4 regions of the Cobetia sp. BMC6 genome follow, and region 4 is predicted to be linked to each of the others. Evidence: predicted binding sites of a transcription regulator. Region 4 holds the regulator's gene; each other region holds the start of a gene.
What was found. The regulator LexA, encoded in region 4, represses DNA repair genes until DNA is damaged. The targets are predictions, from matches to a motif close to TACTGTNTANNTANACAGTA.

Region 1: ruvC (crossover junction endodeoxyribonuclease RuvC) is a predicted target of LexA. The motif match lies at 2,853-2,872, and genes of this name have one in related genera.
Region 2: dinB (DNA polymerase IV) is a predicted target of LexA. The motif match lies at 2,644-2,663, and genes of this name have one in related genera.
Region 3: umuD (translesion error-prone DNA polymerase V autoproteolytic subunit) is a predicted target of LexA. The motif match lies at 2,562-2,581, and genes of this name have one in related genera.

Annotation. Positions count from the first base shown of each region.
Region 1 covers NZ_JAKUMF010000003.1:355,562-360,397, reverse strand. Annotated here, with positions in the region: gene MKZ40_RS08945 (D-2-hydroxyacid dehydrogenase) at 1-172, opposite strand, end outside; gene MKZ40_RS08940 (zinc ribbon domain-containing protein) at 491-715, shown strand; gene aspS (aspartate--tRNA ligase) at 863-2,650, shown strand; gene ruvC (crossover junction endodeoxyribonuclease RuvC) at 2,931-3,509, shown strand; gene ruvA (Holliday junction branch migration protein RuvA) at 3,822-4,436, shown strand; gene ruvB (Holliday junction branch migration DNA helicase RuvB) at 4,676-4,836, shown strand, end outside.
Region 2 covers NZ_JAKUMF010000001.1:787,701-792,536, reverse strand. Annotated here, with positions in the region: gene bioA (adenosylmethionine--8-amino-7-oxononanoate transaminase) at 1-77, shown strand, start outside; gene MKZ40_RS03415 (YrbL family protein) at 223-840, opposite strand; gene MKZ40_RS03410 (Na+/H+ antiporter family protein) at 1,171-2,517, shown strand; gene dinB (DNA polymerase IV) at 2,682-3,740, shown strand; gene purU (formyltetrahydrofolate deformylase) at 3,852-4,706, opposite strand.
Region 3 covers NZ_JAKUMF010000009.1:125,622-130,457, reverse strand. Annotated here, with positions in the region: gene MKZ40_RS14580 (DUF4041 domain-containing protein) at 1-605, shown strand, start outside; gene MKZ40_RS14575 (Y-family DNA polymerase) at 798-2,072, opposite strand; gene umuD (translesion error-prone DNA polymerase V autoproteolytic subunit) at 2,081-2,542, opposite strand; gene MKZ40_RS14565 (glutamate carboxypeptidase) at 2,831-4,039, shown strand; gene MKZ40_RS14560 (putative quinol monooxygenase) at 4,152-4,463, opposite strand; gene MKZ40_RS14555 (CoA-acylating methylmalonate-semialdehyde dehydrogenase) at 4,690-4,836, opposite strand, start outside.
Region 4 covers NZ_JAKUMF010000002.1:290,310-295,145, forward strand. Annotated here, with positions in the region: gene topA (type I DNA topoisomerase) at 1-1,196, shown strand, start outside; gene MKZ40_RS05490 (DUF6586 family protein) at 1,196-1,675, shown strand; gene MKZ40_RS05495 (hypothetical protein) at 1,928-2,167, shown strand; gene lexA (transcriptional repressor LexA) at 2,271-2,900, opposite strand; gene MKZ40_RS05505 (TetR/AcrR family transcriptional regulator) at 3,441-4,118, shown strand; gene MKZ40_RS05510 (L,D-transpeptidase) at 4,118-4,660, shown strand.

The DNA.
Region 1 (4,836 bases), on a different contig from region 4:
CCAATCCTTCCAGACGGGCCTCGAGGCGCGAGAAGTCCAGGCCATCACCGACGGAGCCGGCATCGAGCATGACGGCCTGCGGGGCGCCGGTAGACGAGGTGGGCTCGCAGTGAGAGGAAGCGGGCGTGGAAGAATGCGAGGGAGACTGCGCAGTACGATCGTGATCGGACATAGGTGCCTCATGATGGCGTAGGAAGATAGATAGGAAGACAGAAAGGCTGGCCCGCAAGGTCGAGTACCTGGTGTCTGGGCCGGTTTGTGCTTGGGTGTTGCCCCGCACGGGGCCGAGCACGCTATAATGTGTCCCTTTCGCTTTGACTTGAAAGCCGCTCAACTGGCCTTATTGTAGGCGTCTCTTGCTGGTGCTTGCGAAAGCTCTCATGTTGGGGCCGCAGGTGCGCTGAACGCAAGACGCGCCGCAAGGCATAACATTGTCATGGTTCACGGTGCTCAGACAGCCCCGTGACCAGTATCGTCAGGAAAGAAAACCATGCCGATCTATGAATACCACTGCAAGGCCTGTGGCCATCGGATGGACAAGTTGCAGAAGATCAGCGCTGCGCCGCTGACGGAGTGCCCGGAATGCAAGACGGACCAGCTCGAGAAGCTGGTCTCCGCCGCCGGGTTCCGTCTGGCAGGCAGTGGCTGGTACGAGACGGATTTCAAGTCCGGCAGCAAGAAGAATCTGGCCGGTGGTAGCGACAGCACCGCCTGACATAGCTGGGATAGTGCGTCAGGCATCAGCGTGATGAGGGTCAAGGGCGCCCAACGGGTACCCTTGACCCTCATCGCCAACGGCAGGCCCTCTGAGACAGATGCGCATCAGCGCGTCGATCATGAATTTGAGCAACAAGGAATCAACATGCGCAGCCACTATTGCGGCAAACTGAACGAGACCCTGATCGATCAGGATGTCACTCTGTGCGGGTGGGTGCACCGCCGTCGCGACCACGGTGGCGTCATCTTCCTCGACATGCGCGACCGTGATGGCATCGCCCAGATCGTCGTCGATCCGGACACCGTCGATGCCTTCGCCACTGCCGACAAGGCGCGCAGCGAGTTCGTGCTGCGTATCAAGGGCCGTATCCGTCTGCGCCCGGAAGGCACCCAGAACCCGAACATGCCGACAGGCATGATCGAAGTGCTGGCCAAGGACGTCGAAGTGCTCAACACTGCACAGACGCCGCCGTTCCAGCTCGACGACCACAACAAGGTCGGTGAGGAAGTTCGCCTCAAGTATCGTTATGTCGACCTGCGTCGTCCCGACATGATCGAGAAGCTTCGCCTGCGCTCGCGCATCACTCACAGCGTGCGCGCCCAGCTCGAAGCCCTGGGCTTCCTCGACATCGAAACCCCGATCCTGACCCGCGCCACGCCGGAAGGCGCACGTGACTATCTGGTGCCGAGCCGCACCTACGCCGGCAGCTTCTTCGCACTGCCGCAGTCTCCGCAGCTGTTCAAGCAGCTGCTGATGGTCGCCGGTGTCGATCGTTACTACCAGATCGCCAAATGCTTCCGTGATGAAGACCTGCGCGCTGACCGTCAGCCGGAGTTCACCCAGATCGACCTCGAAGCCAGCTTCGTCGACGAGCAGGACATCATGGGCATGACCGAGACCATGATCCGTGGTCTCTACAAAGAAGTGCTCGATGTCGAGCTGGGCGACTTCCCGACCATGCCGTATTCCGAGGCCATCAGCCGCTTCGGTTCCGACAAGCCGGACCTGCGCATTCCGCTGGAACTGGTCGATGTCGATGATCTGATGAGCGGCGTGGACTTCAAGGTCTTCTCCGGCCCGGCCAAGGACGACAAGGGCCGCGTCGCCGCGCTGCGTGTGCCGGGCGGTGCCAGCCTGTCACGCAAGGAAATCGACGCTTACACCAAGTTCGTCGGCATCTACGGTGCCAAGGGTCTGGCGTGGATCAAGGTCAACGAACGTGCCAAGGGCATCGAGGGTCTGCAGTCGCCGATCGTCAAGTTCATGGAAGACGTCGTGGACGAAGTGCTGGACCGCTGTGGCGCCGTCGATGGCGACATCGTGTTCTTCGGTGCTGACAAGGCCAACATCGTGGCCGAAGCCATCGGTGCGCTGCGCGTCAAGCTGGGTGAAGACCTCAACCTCTACACCCGCGAGTGGGCACCGCTGTGGGTCGTCGACTTCCCGATGTTCGAAGCCGATGCCAACGGCCGCCTGAGTGCGCTGCACCACCCGTTCACCGCGCCGTCCTGCACACCGGAAGAGCTCAAGGCCAACCCGGAAGCGGCACTGTCTCGCGCCTACGACATGGTCATCAACGGCACCGAGCTGGGTGGTGGCTCCATCCGTATCCACGATCAGGCCATGCAGCGTACCGTGTTCGAAGTGCTGGGCATCGGTGAAGAAGAAGCGGAAGAAAAGTTCGGCTTCCTGCTCGACGCCCTGAAGTTCGGCGCGCCGCCCCATGGTGGTCTGGCCTTCGGTCTCGACCGTCTGGTGATGCTGATGACCGGCGCCAAGACCATTCGTGAAGTGATTGCCTTCCCGAAAACCCAGAGCGCCGGCTGCATGATGACCGACGCTCCGGGCGTGGTCAGCGGTGAGCAGCTCAAGGAGCTGAACATCCGTCTGCGTCAGAAGGTCAAGGTCGAAGACGAAAGCGGCCAGGCCTGATTCAGCGGCGCATGACCGAGAGAGTGACTGGTGGGGCCGTCTGGACTGATTCGATCAGACCCGGGCGGTCCCGCGGTGGCAGGTTTGCCCCTTTGGCCTGATAGGCTAGTGGGCGAGCAAGCCCGACAAGGCGGTGCGAGACTGTTTGCTGGCGTTCACGTCAGGCAATGACAGTGTCGCACCGCCTTTTTTGTGGCATGGTGGCTGGTTATATACACAGTAAGAGCGATGGCGTGATGACGACAGCGAAGACGCAAGGTGTGAGAGACGAGGCAGCGGCATGATCATTCTTGGCATCGACCCGGGCTCACGTCTGACCGGGTATGGGGTATTGGATGTCTCTGCGGCTCAGCCTCGCTATGTGGACAGTGGCTGCATCCGCATGTCACAGGTCAGCCTGGACCAGCGCCTGGCGCAGATCTATGCCGGTATCAGCGAGGTGATCGCCCTGCATCGCCCCGCGGAATTCGCCATCGAGCAGGTCTTCATGTCCAAGAACGCCGATTCGGCGCTCAAGCTGGGCCAGGCGCGCGGGGCTGCCATCGTGTGTGCGGCCAATCACGGCTTGCCGGTGTTCGAATATGGGCCGCGGCAGATCAAGCAGGCCGTGACCGGTACCGGTGCCGCCGAGAAGTCTCAGGTGCAGCATATGGTCACGCATACGCTCAAGCTCTCCGCCACGCCGCAGGCCGATGCCGCCGATGCGCTGGCCATCGCCTTGACGCATTGTTTCGCGCGTCGACGACTGACGCCCGGCAATGACCAGCTGGAAGCATTGGGGCTGGGGAATACCAGTCGACGCAAGGGAACCCGCGTGGGGCGTAGCAGCAGCTGGCGAGACTTCGAGCCTGACGCCTGACATGCCGCTGAGCGACAAATGCGGTATTGTGCTCAATTAATAGCGATTTTTCAGTCACTTGTAGAGTGTCTGCCGAGCTTGGCAGCAGCCGATTGCGTGATGCGCCAAGCCGCGCGGCATCAGGCTTCGGGTCCTCACCCAAGGTATGACTGTCAGAAAGATGCGACAAATTCGTCGTGACACTGGGACATGCCGCCTGCGCTTCATCTTTGGTAGGCTTGCCCGCATTGTAACAATCCGTGCAGAGAATCGGGCCTGCCAGCAGCAGGATCCTGACGAATACATTCTCTGCCGAGCAAGGACAGCCGCAACATGATTGGACGCCTGACCGGGACATTGCTGGAAAAACAACCGCCGCAGCTGGTGCTTGACGTACAGGGTGTCGGTTATGAACTGGAAGCTTCGATGAACACCCTGTTGGGCTTGCCGGCCGTGGGCGAACATTGCCAGCTTTACACCCACCTGGTGGTGCGCGAAGACGCGCAGTTGCTGTATGGCTTCGGCAAGGAGCCCGAGCGTCGTCTGTTCCGTGAATTGATCAAGATCTCCGGTGTCGGTCCGCGACTGGCGCTGGCGATTCTGTCGGGAATGGAGCAGTCCGATTTCATCCGCTGTGTTCATGACGAAGATAGCCGAGCGCTGACACGCCTGCCGGGCGTCGGCAAGAAGACGGCGGATCGCTTGATCATCGAGATGCGCGATCGCCTCAAGCATTGGACGCTGCCGGCGGATGATGGTCTGGATGAAATGGCGCGTGCCTCCCAGCCACAACCGCCGATCACGCATCCTCTGGCGGACGCCGAAGCCGCGCTGGTATCACTGGGCTACAAGCCTGTCGAGGCGGCCAAGATGCTCTCCGGACTGGAGACCGGCGCCTCTACGGAAGCGCTCATCAAGGCGGCGTTGGCGCGCAAGATGGCCAGCTGAGACCCTGCCAGAGCAGCAAACATGCGCCCTATAGTTTCCGTGAAGGAAATGGCGCATCGTGATTGGATTTATTGACTAGGGGTTGGCAGGTTACTGGGGTAGAAAGTGCGCGCTTGAACGCAGATGCGCTAGATCGTTGCATAGCCTTGGCGAACCTTGTCACCTGCCACTGACGCACGTTCATGGCCATGACCCGTGTCATGTGCGTGACCTGCGTCATCAGGAGTTGAGCAAGCATCATGATGGAGTCGGACCGACTGATCTCCGCGGCGACGCATGATCCGGAAGAGCGGATCGATCGCGCCAACCGGCCGCGCACGCTGAGTGACTACATCGGACAGCCCATCGTCCGCGAACAGATGGAAATCTTCATCAGTGCCGCGCGAGGGCGAGGCGATAG
Region 2 (4,836 bases), on a different contig from region 4:
CCTATATCACCTCGCCGCAGGACTTGCGCCAGATCACCCATGCGATGACCAGCTACTTCGAGGCCCTGGAGCACTGATACACTGATACACAACATGACTGCTCCTGGCGATGTTCATCAAAGACGATGTTCATCAAAGGCCATTGCTATCAGCGACAAGCGCCATCAGGGGCAGTCACCCTCGAGACCCACCAGTCTCGAGAGCCATCACCATCAGAGGCATTCACCCCCACAGACGGGCTTCGAGTGCCTGATAATCCTCTGGCGAGAGCTGCCCCCCCTTGACCAGTTTCCTGAGGAAGTGACGATAGCGACGCGCGACCTTGCGCCGTGCCAGCCAGGCGACGCTGGTCGCCAGCGGAATGAAGTCAGGATTCGAGACACCGTCGATCAGCCACAACCTGGGCGGCTGGTCGTCGCTGAACTGGACCACGATATTGCGATCATTGAGATCAGACGGAATCAACCAGCGTTTCTCGAGATAACGATAGAGATTGGCCAGCTCGCTCACCAGCACCTCGGCGCTCAGGCGCTCGGGGGTCTCGAGATGCACCTCGCGCAGTCGGCGTGACGTGGAGCCGTCACTGTCGAGAATCAGATCGAAGACCAGCCCGAGTCCCTCGGCGGTGGCGATACTGCCGTGGTAGGCAGGCACATAGGACCAGTCGCGCATGCCACGTCTGACCAGGCCCTCGAAATAGCGTTGCTCGCGTTCATTCTGGCGGCTGCCCTTGTCAGGGTAACGCGGGACCTTGATGCAGCGATGGGGGTCGTTCGGGTCCTGATAGACACGCCGATCATTTCCCATGCCGATGACGCGGGCATTTTCCAGCTCCAGCATGCGCACTCCTGTTGAATAACGCCTGCGACTGCAGCCGCCGGGCAGCGTGGCATTCTACAAAAAGCCGTCATGGCACGCCAACTTGTGCCATTTGGCAGCGCCCACGTTCATCGGCCATTCAGCTTGCGTTGCCCTTCTGGTAAGATTATGCGCCGTTTTTGACGGCATTCAGGAGGAAGCCGCAGGAACACTGCGACAGCAAGGCATTCGTCACGAATGTACACGTCATGCGAGGCATTGCCCCGGGATCGGGTGGCCACGCACCCACAGTTCGCCCGCTCTGTCCGCAACACTCCCAAAGCTGGCACAACCCCACATAGAGGTACTCGCATGAATGCGGTAATTCTGGCCGTCCTGGTCATGGTCGGCCTGTCGTTGGCTCGCGTCTCGGTCGTCTTCGCGCTGGTCGCCGGCGCCCTGGTCGGCGGTCTGTTCAGCGGGCTGTCCCTGACCGACACGCTCGGCGCCTTCAATGACGGTGTCGGCGGCGGCGCCAAGGTCGCGCTGGCCTACGCCACTCTCGGTGCCTTCGCCGTCGCCCTGTCTCGCTCCGGCCTGCCGGACCTGCTCGCCGCACGCCTGATCGGCCTGCTCAATGGCGAAAGCACGCCGCGCCGCCAGACGGCCATCAAGTACGGCCTGCTGGGCAGCGTGACTCTGGTCGCGATTTCCTCCCAGAACCTGATTCCGGTTCACATCGCCTTCATCCCGATCCTGATTCCGCCGCTGCTGGTCGCCATGAACCGCCTGCGTCTGGATCGTCGTGCCGTGGCCTGTGCACTGACCTTCGGCCTGACCGCGCCCTACATGCTGCTGCCGGTCGGTTTCGGCTCCATCTTCCTCAACGACATCCTGCTGGCCAACATCAATGATGCCGGCCAGTCGCTCGGTCTCGACGTGACCCGTGGCATGGTGCCGATGGCGATGGCGATTCCCGTCGGCGGCATGTTCCTTGGCCTGCTGACGGCGCTGTTCGTCTCCTACCGCAAGCCGCGTGACTACGCGACCCGCGAGATCAAGTCCAGCAACGTACCGCACCACACGCCCATGCACACGCCATCCAAGAGCGGTCTGGTCATGGCAGGCATCGCCATCATCGCCGCCCTCGGCATTCAGTTGTATTCCGGCTCGATGATTCTCGGCGGCCTGGTCGGCTTCGCCATCCTCTCGCTGGGTGGCCTGTTCAAGTGGAACGAAGCGGATGACCTCTTCACCTCCGGCATGCGCATGATGGCGCTGATCGGCTTCATCATGATCTCGGCGGCAGGTTTCGCTTCCGTGATGAAGGCCACCGGCGACATCCAGACCCTGGTCGACGCCTCCTTCCACATCATCGGTGACAACAAGCCGCTGGCCGCGCTGGTCATGCTGATGGTCGGTCTGTTCATCACTCTCGGCATCGGCTCCAGTTTCTCGACCATTCCGATCATTGCCGCCATCTACGTGCCGCTGGCGCTGCAATTCGGCTTCTCGCCGCTGGCCACCGTCGCGCTGATCGGCACCGCCGCCGCGCTGGGAGATGCCGGCTCACCGGCTTCTGACTCGACCCTCGGCCCGACGGCCGGCCTGAATGTCGATCAGCAGCACGACCACATCTGGGACAGCGTGGTGCCGACCTTCCTCCACTACAACATCCCGCTGATCGTGTTCGGCTGGGTGGCCGCGATGACGCTGTAATCCGCTGAGCGCCAGTCTCGCGCCCAAGCAAGATGCCAGCCATGCCAACGCCCGACAGTGGGGACTCTCCTCACTGTCGGGCGTTATCGTTGGTGAGCCTGCTCAAGCGCAATGAGTGAGCACAAGCACTGGACAGCCATCCAGTCTTTTAGCATGATGCGCGCATGCGCAAGATCCTCCACGCCGACTGTGATTGCTTCTATGCCGCCGTCGAGATGCTCCGCCATCCCGAGTGGCGCGAGGTGCCCATCGCCATCGGTGGCCGCACCGAGCAACGCGGCGTCATCGCCACCTGCAACTATCCCGCGCGCGCCTTCGGCGTACGCTCGGCGATGTCGACCGCCCGAGCGCTGCGCCTTTGCCCACAGCTGATTCTGGTACCCCCGGATTTCGAGCGCTACCGCGCCGTTTCCGCCGAGATCCAGGCACTCTTCCATGAACTGACGCCCCTGGTGGAGCCCCTCTCGCTGGATGAGGCCTATCTGGATGTCAGCGCCGTGACTGACTTTCAGGGCAGCGCCACCTGGATGGCGCGCTGGCTGAAGGAAGAGGCGCTCAGGCGCACCGGCATCACCCTCTCCCTTGGCGTGGCCGCCAACAAGTTTCTGGCCAAGATCGCCAGTGACTGGGAAAAGCCCGACGGCCTGACGGTGATCACGCCCGAGACCAGCGACGCCTTCATCCGCCAGCTGCCCGTCGGCAAGCTGCACGGGGTCGGCCCGGCGACGCTGGCGCGTCTGACACGCCTGGGCATCACCACCTGCGAAGACATGCGCGGCACACCGTTGACAACACTGGCCGAGCACTTCGGCAAGTTCGGCACACGCCTGCACGAACTGGCGCACGGCATCGATGAGCGACCGGTGCGTGTCGAACGCGAACGCAAGTCGATCAGTGTCGAGCACACCTTCGATCACGACCTGCCTGACCTGCCAGCCTGCCTGGAGCGCCTGCCCGCCCTGCTCGAACGCCTGACCAGCCGTCACGCCCGTCATGACCAGCCGGTGCTGGCCAAGCAGTTCGTCAAGATCCGCTTCAGCAACTTCGAGAGCACCACGCTGGAAAGCCTGCTCCCCGCCTCGACCACCACGCTGCCGAGCGCCAACAGCTTCGCCCTGCTGATGGAGCAAGCCTGGCAACGCGGCCACCGCCCTGTCCGCCTGCTGGGCGTCGGCGTACGCCTCAAGGCCCGCGAGGACGCCCAGCAGCTGGGGTTGTTCTAGCTCGACGCCAACCTGATCCCGCAACCAAAAAAGCCGGCACCTGAGACAGGTACCGGCTTCATCGTCACGACCTCAGGTCGATGACAGACTCATGCGTTGAGCAAGCGAGGCTCAGGCGAAGACGATGGTCTTGTTGCCGTGGATCAGCACACGATCCTGCAGGTGCCAGCGCAGGCCGCGGGCCAGCACCTTCTGCTCGACATCACGGCCGATGCGCACCAGTTCCTCGGCGGTATGGCAGTGTGTGACGCGATGGATGTCCTGCTCGATGATCGGGCCGGCATCCAGCTCTTCGGTCACGTAATGACAGGTCGCCCCGATCAGCTTGACCCCGCGCCCGAAGGCCTGGTGATACGGCTTGGCACCCACGAAGGAAGGCAGGAAGCTGTGGTGGATGTTGATCAGGCGACCGGCATAGCGTTCACACAGGCTCGGCGGAATGATCTGCATGTAGCGCGCCAGCACGATGCAATCGGCCCCGGATTCTTCCACCAGACGCTCGACTTCGGCAAAGGCCGGAGCCTTGTCATTCTTGTCGACCGGCACGTGATGGAACGGAATGCCGTGCCATTCCACCAGCGAGCGCATGTCATCGTGATTGGAAATGACGCAGGGAATCTCGCAATCCAGATCACCGGACTGCCAGCGATGCAGCAGGTCCACCAGACAATGGGAGTCCTTGGAAACCATCAGCACGACACGCTTCTTGGCAGCGGTGTCATGCACGCGCCACTGCATGCCGAACTCTTCACCGATCGGTGCGAAGCGCTTGCCGAGCTCATCGGCGCTCAGGCCGATGGTTTCGGGGTTGATCTCATAGCGCATGAAGAAACGGCCGGCGCCAAGATCAGAATGCTGATTGGCTTCGGTGATCCACCCGCCCTGCTCGGCGATGAAAGTGGAAACTCGGGCAACAATTCCGACCTGATCAGGGCAGGACACCACCAGGCGATAGGCGTGAGACATCGTAAGTTCAACCATTGTGATAGCGGGAATGATGTTCAGCCGGCGAAACGCCGGCCTGCGCGAGGAATCATGACACCGCCCGTAAGCAGCCCCTCGGCAAAGGTGGGCTATTGTAGCTGATCACGCGGCC
Region 3 (4,836 bases), on a different contig from region 4:
AGCAAATGCGAGAAGAGGCCAGGGCTGAAAAGGAATACAGAACTGCTATCGAAGCTGCGCAGCGTGAGGAAGAGATGTATCAAGATATTCTTGCACGCGCCAAGAATGAGCTTGAGCAGGCGTCAGCAGAGGAGCGAGCATTGGCTGAAGCCAAAGTGGCTGATCTCGAGCAGCGTCTACAGGAAGCGGAAGCAGCCAAGGAACGTACCAAGAGTCTGGCAGAGCAGACACGTCGTGGTTACGTCTATATCATCAGTAATATTGGTTCTTTTGGCGAAAATGTCTACAAGATTGGTATGACTCGTCGCCTCGATCCTATGGATCGTGTGAAAGAGCTAGGTGATGCCAGCGTACCGTTCTCATTTGACGTTCATGCTTTGATCTTCTCAGATGATGCTCCGGCGATGGAAACAGCACTTCACCGCAAGTTTTCACATCATCGAGTGAATGCCGTGAATCTGCGCAAAGAGTTCTTCCATGTTGAACTCTCTTCAATTCGAGAGGCGGTGATTGAAATAGGTCATGGTGATGCTGATTTCAAGACCACTATTGCGGCTGAAGAATACTTTGAGTCTCAACGCTTGAGAGAGCAGGTCGCTGCTTAAGCTGGTATAACCTTTCAAGCAACTCCTAGATGCTAGCTTTACCCAAGCCCTCATGACCCTTGGCTATATCCAGACGGGTTATGGGGGCTATTGTTATTGAGCTTGTTCTTGGGCTGCCTCTTTGTACCTGGGTTTAGGCTCAGGCACTTCCATCGTTTCTGTTCCTGCAGTGGAGAAGTCAGTTCATATCCACTAACGCAACCGCTTCAATTCCTGCCAGTTGGTGGTGTAGCGGGCGCTGCGGTGGGCGCAGCGCAGTTGCCAGGCGGCGTCGGGGCGTGCGACGCCCAGACGCACGGTGCCGCGGCCCATCTTCTGATTCATGGCGTCCAGTGTCGCCATCAGCTGCTGACTGCGTTCACGCCTGGCGATGTCATCTTCGCTTTCCAGCAGCGAGAGTTGCTCGCGTGGCTGGTCGATGAGGTCGAGCAGCATCACGCCAGCCTTCATGAAGCGATAGCCGCGCAGGTATATATGCTCCAGCGCCTGTTGCGCGGCGGCGAGTATCTCGCGGCTGTCATTGGTGGGGGCGGGCAGCTCGACGATGGTGCTGGGTGAGTATTGCGGCAGGTCGGGTCGGTGACGATTGCTCTTGAGGAAGACCAGTACGGCGCGTGTCAGGCTGCCTTGATGGCGCAGCTTCTCGGCGCCGCGCTGGGCATGTTGGCGGATGGCATCCCTGAGTTCATTCAAGTCACCGGTCATGCGCCCGAAGGAGCGCGAGGTCATGATGCGCTGGCGGGCGTCATCGGCATCATTCATCTCGAAGCAGAGCGTGCCTTGCAGTTCGCGCGCGGTGCGTTCCAGTACCACGGAATACCGCTGGCCGATGGCGCGCGGGTCGGCGCAGCGCAGGTCCCAGGCAGTGTGCAGGCCTTGCAGTGCCAAGCGTTCGACCAGTCGTCGGCCCACGCCCCAGACATCGCCCAGTGGCGTATCGGCCAGCAGGCGCTGGGTGCCGACTTCATCGGGTTCCAGCACGCAGACACCGCCGAATTCCGGACGCTTCTTGGCTGCGCGATTGGCCAGCTTGGCCAGCGTTCGAGTTGGCGCCACCCCGACACACACGGGAATGCCGGTGAACTTGCGGACATTGCGGTGCAGGGTGCGGCTCAACGTCAGCATCGAGTTGCGATCAAAGCCATCGAAACGCACGAACATCTCATCGATGGAGTAGGGCTCGACCCCGGCGGAATATTCCTCCAGCACCTCACGCACGCGCGCCGACATGTCGCCATACAACTCATAGTTGGAGGAGAGCAGGTGGATGCGCCCCTCACGGACGAGTGGCTGTAGCTGGAAGGCGGGGGTGCCCATCTCCACGCCCAGCGCCTTGAGCTCGTTGGAACGCGCGATCACGCAGCCGTCATTGTTGGACATCACGCCGACAGGGCGGCCCTCCAGGCGCGGGTCGAACACTCGCTCGCAGCTGGCGTAGAAGTTGTTGCAGTCCACCAGTCCGATCATTGGCGTCTTCATACCGCGTATTCGTGGATGACGGAGCGCACCACCCCCCAGACCTGGCATTCGAGGTCGAAGATCGCGACCGGCGGATACAGGGCATTGCCGGAGCTCAGATAGGGGCGCTGACCGATCAGCTCATAACGCTTGACCACCACCTCACCCTCGACCAGTGCCACCACGATATGCCCGGGGCGGGCATCGATGGAGCGGTCTACCACCAGGGTGTCGCCCTCATAGATGCCGAAGCCTTCCATGCTGTCACCCGCCACCGTCATGAAGAAGGTCGCTGCCGGGCGCTTTATCAGCCGCTCGTTGAGGTCCAGCGTACGCCCCGCGTAATCCTCGGCCGGCGAGGGGAAGCCTGAAATGCCAGCGCGCCCCGTGATGTGAGGGTGCGGCAGCGCACAGGGCTCCGGCGCTGGATGAGGGCGAGCCAGCGAGGCGTGGGACGGTTGAGCGGCAGATACGGTCATGGGTGGGGTCTCCTTTCGATACTGTATTCATATACAGTATCGGCGCTGAGAAGCCCTCAGGCAACCGATAATCCCTGCGAGTGCTGCACATTCACGAGACGCAGATCAGATGAAGTGCACCTGTGTTCAATGGTGGACGGCAGGTAAAGCTGCTAGCAGAAAAAATTTCCCGGTAGGCCTCGCGTTTGCGTTTGCCTGATATCCGCCTTACCTTCGTTATTCCTTATATAACAATATTAGAGGTGGAAAATGCGGCTTCCGATATTGGCGGTGGGTTTGGCATGCGGTATGTGCAGTGCCAGTGCGCAAGCGGCGGACTATCAGGATGTGCAGGATGCCGTCGAGCAACAGCGAGCGCCTCTGCTGGAGACGCTGGAAACACTGGTCAACTTGGATTCGGGAACGGGCTACCGTGAAGGCTTGAATGACGTTGAGGCAATGCTGACCCAGCATCTCGAAGCGCTTGGCGCACAGGTGGAAACGCACCCTGCCAAGACCTATGGCGGCAATACGATTGTCGGTCGCCTGCAGGGAGATGGCAGTCGCAAGATCATGTTGATGATTCACTACGACACCGTCTTCGATGAAGGCGCCGCCACGGAGCGTGCCTTCCGTATCGAGGATGGGCGTGCCTATGGCCCGGGCGTGGGCGATGCCAAGGGTGGCGCAGCCGTTATTCTGCACAGTCTCGAGGCGCTGAAGTCGCTCGGGTTTGATGACTATGGCCAGGTGACGGTTGTCTTCAATCCTGATGAGGAGAAGGGCTCGCCGGGCTCGCATGACCTGATTCATGAGCTATCGGCAGATCAGGATGCCGTGCTGGTATTCGAGCCTACCTTCGCTGACCCGGGAGTTGATGCCGTCACCGTCGTCACCAAGGGCATCAACTATGCGTTTCTCGAGGTGAAGGGCCGTGCCTCCCATGCCGGTGGCGCACCAGAGGAAGGGCGCAACGCCATTATGGAGCTGTCTCATCAGCTGCTGCAGTTGAATGAGCTTGATGATGCGGACAAGGAGACGACGCTCAACTGGACGATCGTCGAGGGCGGCGTCAAGCGCAACGTGATTCCGGAGCATGCCAGGGCGGAAGGTGATATGCGCTACTTCGATAGCAGCGAGTATCAGCGTGTCCTGGAAGAAGCGCAGGCCATCACGAAGAACCAGTTGATCGATGATACCGAAGTGGAGTTCCACCTCGAGAAGGGGCGTCCGCCGCTGCCTGACAATCCGCAGAGTCAGCAGCTGGCCGAGCAGGCCCAGAAGATCTATCAAGAGTTGGGGCAGACACTGCAAGCGGTCGAGATCGGTGGCGGCACCGATGCAGCCTACGCCTATCATGCAGATTCCGATAAACCGGCAGTGCTCGAATCCCTGGGTCTCGTCGGCGGCGGCTATCACAGCGATCAGGAGTTCGTGCTGGTCGATAGCGTCGTGCCACGCCTTTACCTGACGACGCGCATGATCATGCAATTGTCCGAGGATCAGCCGCAGGAGTGAAACCGGGGTTGTAGCGGTAAATGATATGCCGTCATGACAGCAAGCCCGATAAAAAAGCCCGGCCTCCTGGAGGTCGGGCTTTTTTGGGTCTTTCCCAATGCTGTTCTGTCTATCAGCCCGCCGGGCTCAGGATGCGGATATCGCCATCGGCGATCCAGTCACCGGCGTTGTCGCGGAAGCGCTGCATGTGTTCGGTCTCACGGTGGGCCTGCAGCGCATCGTGGGATTCCCAGGCTTCCACCACGGTGATGGTGTCGGGGCGTGGGTCGTTGTCCTTGTCGGCGGCGCGTTCGGAGTCCAGGCACGGGTGGTAGGCGTGGCAGCCATCTTCCTCGCGCACGGTGGGCGCGACGGCGCAGAGTTCATTGAAGACATCCTGAACGTGGCCTTCCTTGGCGGTAACGGTGGCGATTACCCAGATCATCTTGGCTCCTTGTGACGGTGCTGACCGCCGATGTTGTCGGGATTCTCGTGATGAGATGTCCTGACTATGTGGAGCCGTTTCTGGCCACTGCAAGGGGCAGGGGCTGACTGCCGGCATGACCCTGCATGATTAGCACATGAAAGCGCCGGACAGCAGGGCTGTCCGGCGCAGTTGTCATCAGACGATGATCCGCGTTCGTGATGGATCAGAAAGCGAAGGCGATGGATCAGGACGGGAAGGCGAACTGGGCGCCTTCACGCAGACCGGCGGAAGGCCAGCGCTGGGTGATGGTCTTGCGGCGAGTGTAGAAGCGCACCGCATCCGGGCCGTAGGCGGACAGATCGCCGAACAGCGAGCGCTTCCAGCCGCCGAA
Region 4 (4,836 bases):
CCAAGCCCACGGCGCGTTACACCGAGGCCAGCCTGGTCAAGGAGCTGGAAAAGCGTGGTATCGGTCGTCCGTCCACCTATGCCGCCATCATCTCCACCATCCAGGACCGTGGCTACGTGGCGCTGGAAAACCGTCGCTTCTATGCCGAGAAACTGGGCGACATCGTCACCGATCGCCTCAGCGAGTCCTTCAAGGATCTGATGGACTTCGGCTTCACGGCGCGCATGGAAGACTACCTCGATGAGGTGGCCAACGGTGGGCGCAACTGGCGCGAGCTGCTGGACACCTTCTACGCCGAGTTCAAGGCCGAGCTGGACCACGCCCAGTCCGAAGAGGGCATGCGTCCGAACCAGCCGGTGCCGACGGACATCGCCTGCCCGACCTGCGGGCGTGAGATGCAGATCCGTACCGCCTCGACCGGGGTCTTCCTGGGCTGTTCCGGCTACAACCTGCCGCCCAAGGAGCGCTGCAAGACCACCATCGATCTGCTGCCGGGCGATGAGGCCGTGGCGGCCGATGCCGGTGAAGATGCCGAGACGGATGCGCTGCGCGCCAAGCGTCGCTGCCCGATCTGTGCCACCGCGATGGACAGCTACCTGATCGATGAGCAGCGCAAGCTGCACGTCTGCGGCAATAGCCCGGACTGTGTCGGTCACGAGGTCGAGGAAGGTCAGTTCCGCATCAAGGGCTACGATGGCCCGGTGATCGAGTGCGACAAGTGCGGTTCCGACATGCAGCTCAAGACCGGGCGTTTCGGCAAGTACTTCGGCTGCACCAACGAGAATTGCAAGAATACCCGCAAGCTGCTCAAGTCCGGTGAAGTGGCGCCGCCGAAGATGGACCCGATTCCGATGCCGGAACTTGCCTGCGTCAAGGTCGAGGACCACTACGTGCTGCGCGACGGCGCCAGTGGCCTGTTCCTGGCGGCCAGCCAGTTCCCCAAGAATCGCGAGACGCGCCCGCCGCTGGTCAAGGAGCTCAAGGCGCACGCCGACGAGTTGCCGGAGAAGTATCACTTCATTCTCGAGGCCCCGGATCAGGACCCGGATGGACGTCCGGCACAGATTCGCTTCTCGCGCAAGGTCAAGGCTCAGTACGTCATGACCGATGAAGATGGCAAGGCGACCGGCTGGAAGGCGACCTACGACAACGGCCGCTGGGTCGTCGAGGACAAGCGCAAGGGAGCCAAGAGCTGATGAGCCAGCGTGCCCGTACCAATCAGCTGCTGTATCAGGCCGAGTTGCTGCTGGCCCAGTCAGCGGTCTCTGGCGACGATGAGCATGCCGTGGCGCGTCGCATGGCCGGTGAAGAGGGCGCGCTCGCCCTGCTGGAGCTGGCGCTGGCCTCATTGCTGGAAGAGTGTGCCGTGACGGCGCGCTGGCCGCAGGGGAGCTGGCGCGAGCGCTTGGCCACACCACCGACGCCCATTGCCGAGGTCGAGCAGCTGCGCAGCCTGCTGGAACGTCCTGACAGCTGGTTGTCTGAGCTGATCGCGGATGTGACTCGTCTGCATGAAGAGGGTGGCGTCGCTCGCCGCGAGGAATCGCGTTCGCGGGGTGATGGTCTGATCATCGCGGCAGCCTCGAGCGACTCGCTGGCCGAGCGTCTCAGCGCCGCCATCACGGCATTCAAGGCGCTGCTGCCGCAGCTGCGCGAATCGAGCGTCGAGTGGTAGGTCAAGGCGCTGATATGGCGCTGCACGCTGGTGATGACTGGCGCATGGCGATCGGGTGACGTTTCGCCTTCACGGGTGCTAGACTGATCGCATTGTGGCAAGCCCTGCACTCTCCGGTACGACCATGGCTCTGGCTGTGGTCGTACTTTTTTCTGCGTCGCTGATGGCAACGCGGTGCCGGGCTTGCCAGCCGTCGCGCTGACGATTACAACGACGCCGGTATCTCACGAGGTGCCGTGCAGGAGGAATGACGTGTCCGATCCCGCCGTACTTGAAATTGTGCAAATGGAAGATGGTGAAGTGATTCTGCGCGCCGCGGAAAGCGAAGGTGAGCCGCTGCTCAGCATTCGCATTTCAGACGAGGCCGCTGATCTGCTGCGTGACAATCGTTTCGAGGTCGCGCGTGAGATGATCGACCACGCCATCACCCGGACTCGCCTCTGGGATGGCGAAGAAGACGAGGATGAGCAGTCAGAAGGCATCGTGCACTGATGCATCGCTCGCGCTTCGCGCACAAAAAAACCCGCCTCGAGGCGGGTTTTTTTGTGCAATGCGTGCGGCTTTTCTGTTGCTTAAAGCGCAGCTGGTCAAGGACTCAGTGCAGGCCACCATCGCGGATGACGCCTACCCCGAGACCCTCGATCTCCAGGCTGTCCGTGCGCAGGTCGACCTTGATCGGTGAGAAGTCCTCGTTTTCGGCTTCCAGCCACACGTAGTGCCCGTCACGACGGAAGCGCTTGACGGTGACTTCATCTCCCAGGCGTGCCACCACGATCTGCCCGTCACGCACGCTGGTGGTGCGGTGCACGGCCAGCAGGTCGCCTTCCAGAATTCCCACATCCTTCATCGACACGCCGCGCACACGCAGCAGGTAGTCGGCAGCCGGCGAGAAGTAGTCGCTCGGCAGCGGGCAGTGACGGTCGATATGCTCGCTGGCAAGAATCGGGCTGCCGGCGGCCACTTCCCCGATCACCGGCAGACCATCGTTGGCGCTCTCGTCGACGTCAGCCAGCGACGGCACGCGAATGCCGCGTGAGGTGCCCGGCACCATCTCGATGGCGCCCTTGCGCTTGAGGGCACGCAGATGCTCCTCGGCGGCATTCGGCGAGCGGAAGCCCAGCGCCTGGGCGATTTCGGCCCGCGTCGGCGGGTAGCCAGAGGACTTGATGGTCTTGATGATGAAGTCGAAGACATCCTGCTGGCGCGGAGTAAGCGGCTGGGTCATGGCATTGCCTTTGGCCTGGGCGGCATCTTGAGCTGACGGCACGGGGTGTGCATCCATACAACTGTCATTGTATCCAGTCATGGCAGTCATGCAAGGCATCGTGGCTTGTGTGGAGGCCTCAAAGGGCAGGTAGTCGTCGAGATATCGCTGTCTGCCGACTTGGCTTGTCGATATCCAAGGCAAGCTGTCGAGAGGGCAATCCGGTGTGGCCCTGCGGGGTGGTCTGTCACCGAGCACGGCGAGTCCTTGAATCGGAACGGTCTGCATTGAAGGAATATCAGGCTCGACTAAACCTTTGGCGTTTGAAACGCGAGAGAATTGTCAGTCGTGACATGGCGCGCTAGAATCAAAGTGTTTCAAACGAATGTTCGCCGATGGCAGTGTTCGGATGTGTCGTGCTCACGTGTGCCGTGGTCAAACGAGCCGATATCGTACGTGGCCTTCCGGTGAACCTGCACCACCTCATGAGAGAGTCGCCGCGCGGCGCTTGCGTCGTGACCTACGACTCCAGTCCTCTTCTACCTGACAAGGGTTCCGCCCATGGCCCAGACCGATACCGTTACCCGCATCCTCGATACTGCCGAGGTGCTGTTCGCCGAGCGTGGTTTCGCCGAGACCTCACTGCGCAACATCACCAGCAAGGCCAAGGTCAATCTGGCGGCGGTGAACTACCACTTCGGGTCCAAGAAATCGCTGATCCAGGCGGTCTTCGCGCGCTATCTCGATCCATTCAGCGAGCGTTTCCACGCGGCGCTCGACAGTGTCGAGCAGCAATACGCCGGGCGTCAGGTGCCGCTTGAGGTCCTGCTGGAGGTGATGGCGCGTACCGTGCTGGAGGTGCCGGCCGAGCGCAACAGCCTGCGCACCTTCATGCGCCTGCTCGGGCTTGCCTACACTCAGGGTCAGGGCCATATGCGGCGCTATATCCGCGAGCATTACGGCACGGTCTTCAGCCGCTTCGCCGAGCTTCTGAAGCTTGCGACCCCTGATCTGCCGGACAACGAGCGCTTCTGGCGCCTGCACTTCATGCTCGGTAGCGTGATCTTCACCTTCTCGGGCCTGGATGCACTGCGGGATATCGAGGAGGCCGAGTATGGCCATCACACCACGGTGCGTGAGCTGATCCAGCACATGCGTCCGGTGGTGGTCGCGGCGATGGCAGCGCCGTTGCCGGCCTCGCTCGGGGATGGTGAGGCGGTCACCCAGGCGGCCAGCTGATGGCCTGCTGGGTAGCGGTGGATCTCTCGCGCCAGAGCCTTGAGATACGCAATGACGCGCCGAGTGGCAGTCGTGATGCGCCGCCCTGCGCGGCTGCCCCTGACGCGCTGGTGCACGCCTGCGCGATCTCCAGCGGCCTCAACGGTATCGGCGAGCTCGATGGCAGCGGTTGCACGCCAACCGGCTGGCATGTGATTCGTGCCGCCATCGGGGCGGGCAATCCGCGTGGCGCCGTCTATCGCGGACGGCGCTTCACGGGCGAGGTATTCACCCCCGAGCTTGCCGAGGAGCATCCAGAGCGTGACTGGATCCTGACGCGCATTCTATGGCTCAGTGGCCGCGAGCCGGGCATCAATCGCGGTCGCAATGCCCGCGGTGAGCGGGTCGATAGCCTGCGCCGCTACATCTATTTTCATGGCACGCCCAGCACGGAGCCCATGGGGATAGCGGCGTCCCACGGCTGCATTCGCTTGCGCGATGATGACCTGCTGCGACTCTTTGCCGAGGCTGTGCCAGGCACTCCGGTGCTGCTGCATCCCTGAAGGCGTTGGTGTACGAGTCTGATACCCTCCATGAGCTGCCGCCGGAACCTGGGTGACAGCCCCTTGCCGGGGCGCAGCTGGCCGCGACTGTTCGATAGGGGTTCAGTCGGCTAGAATTGCGCCTTTCCTCGCGCTGGCAGCCTGATTCATCGTGTTTCTTCCAGGCTGCCGAGCCC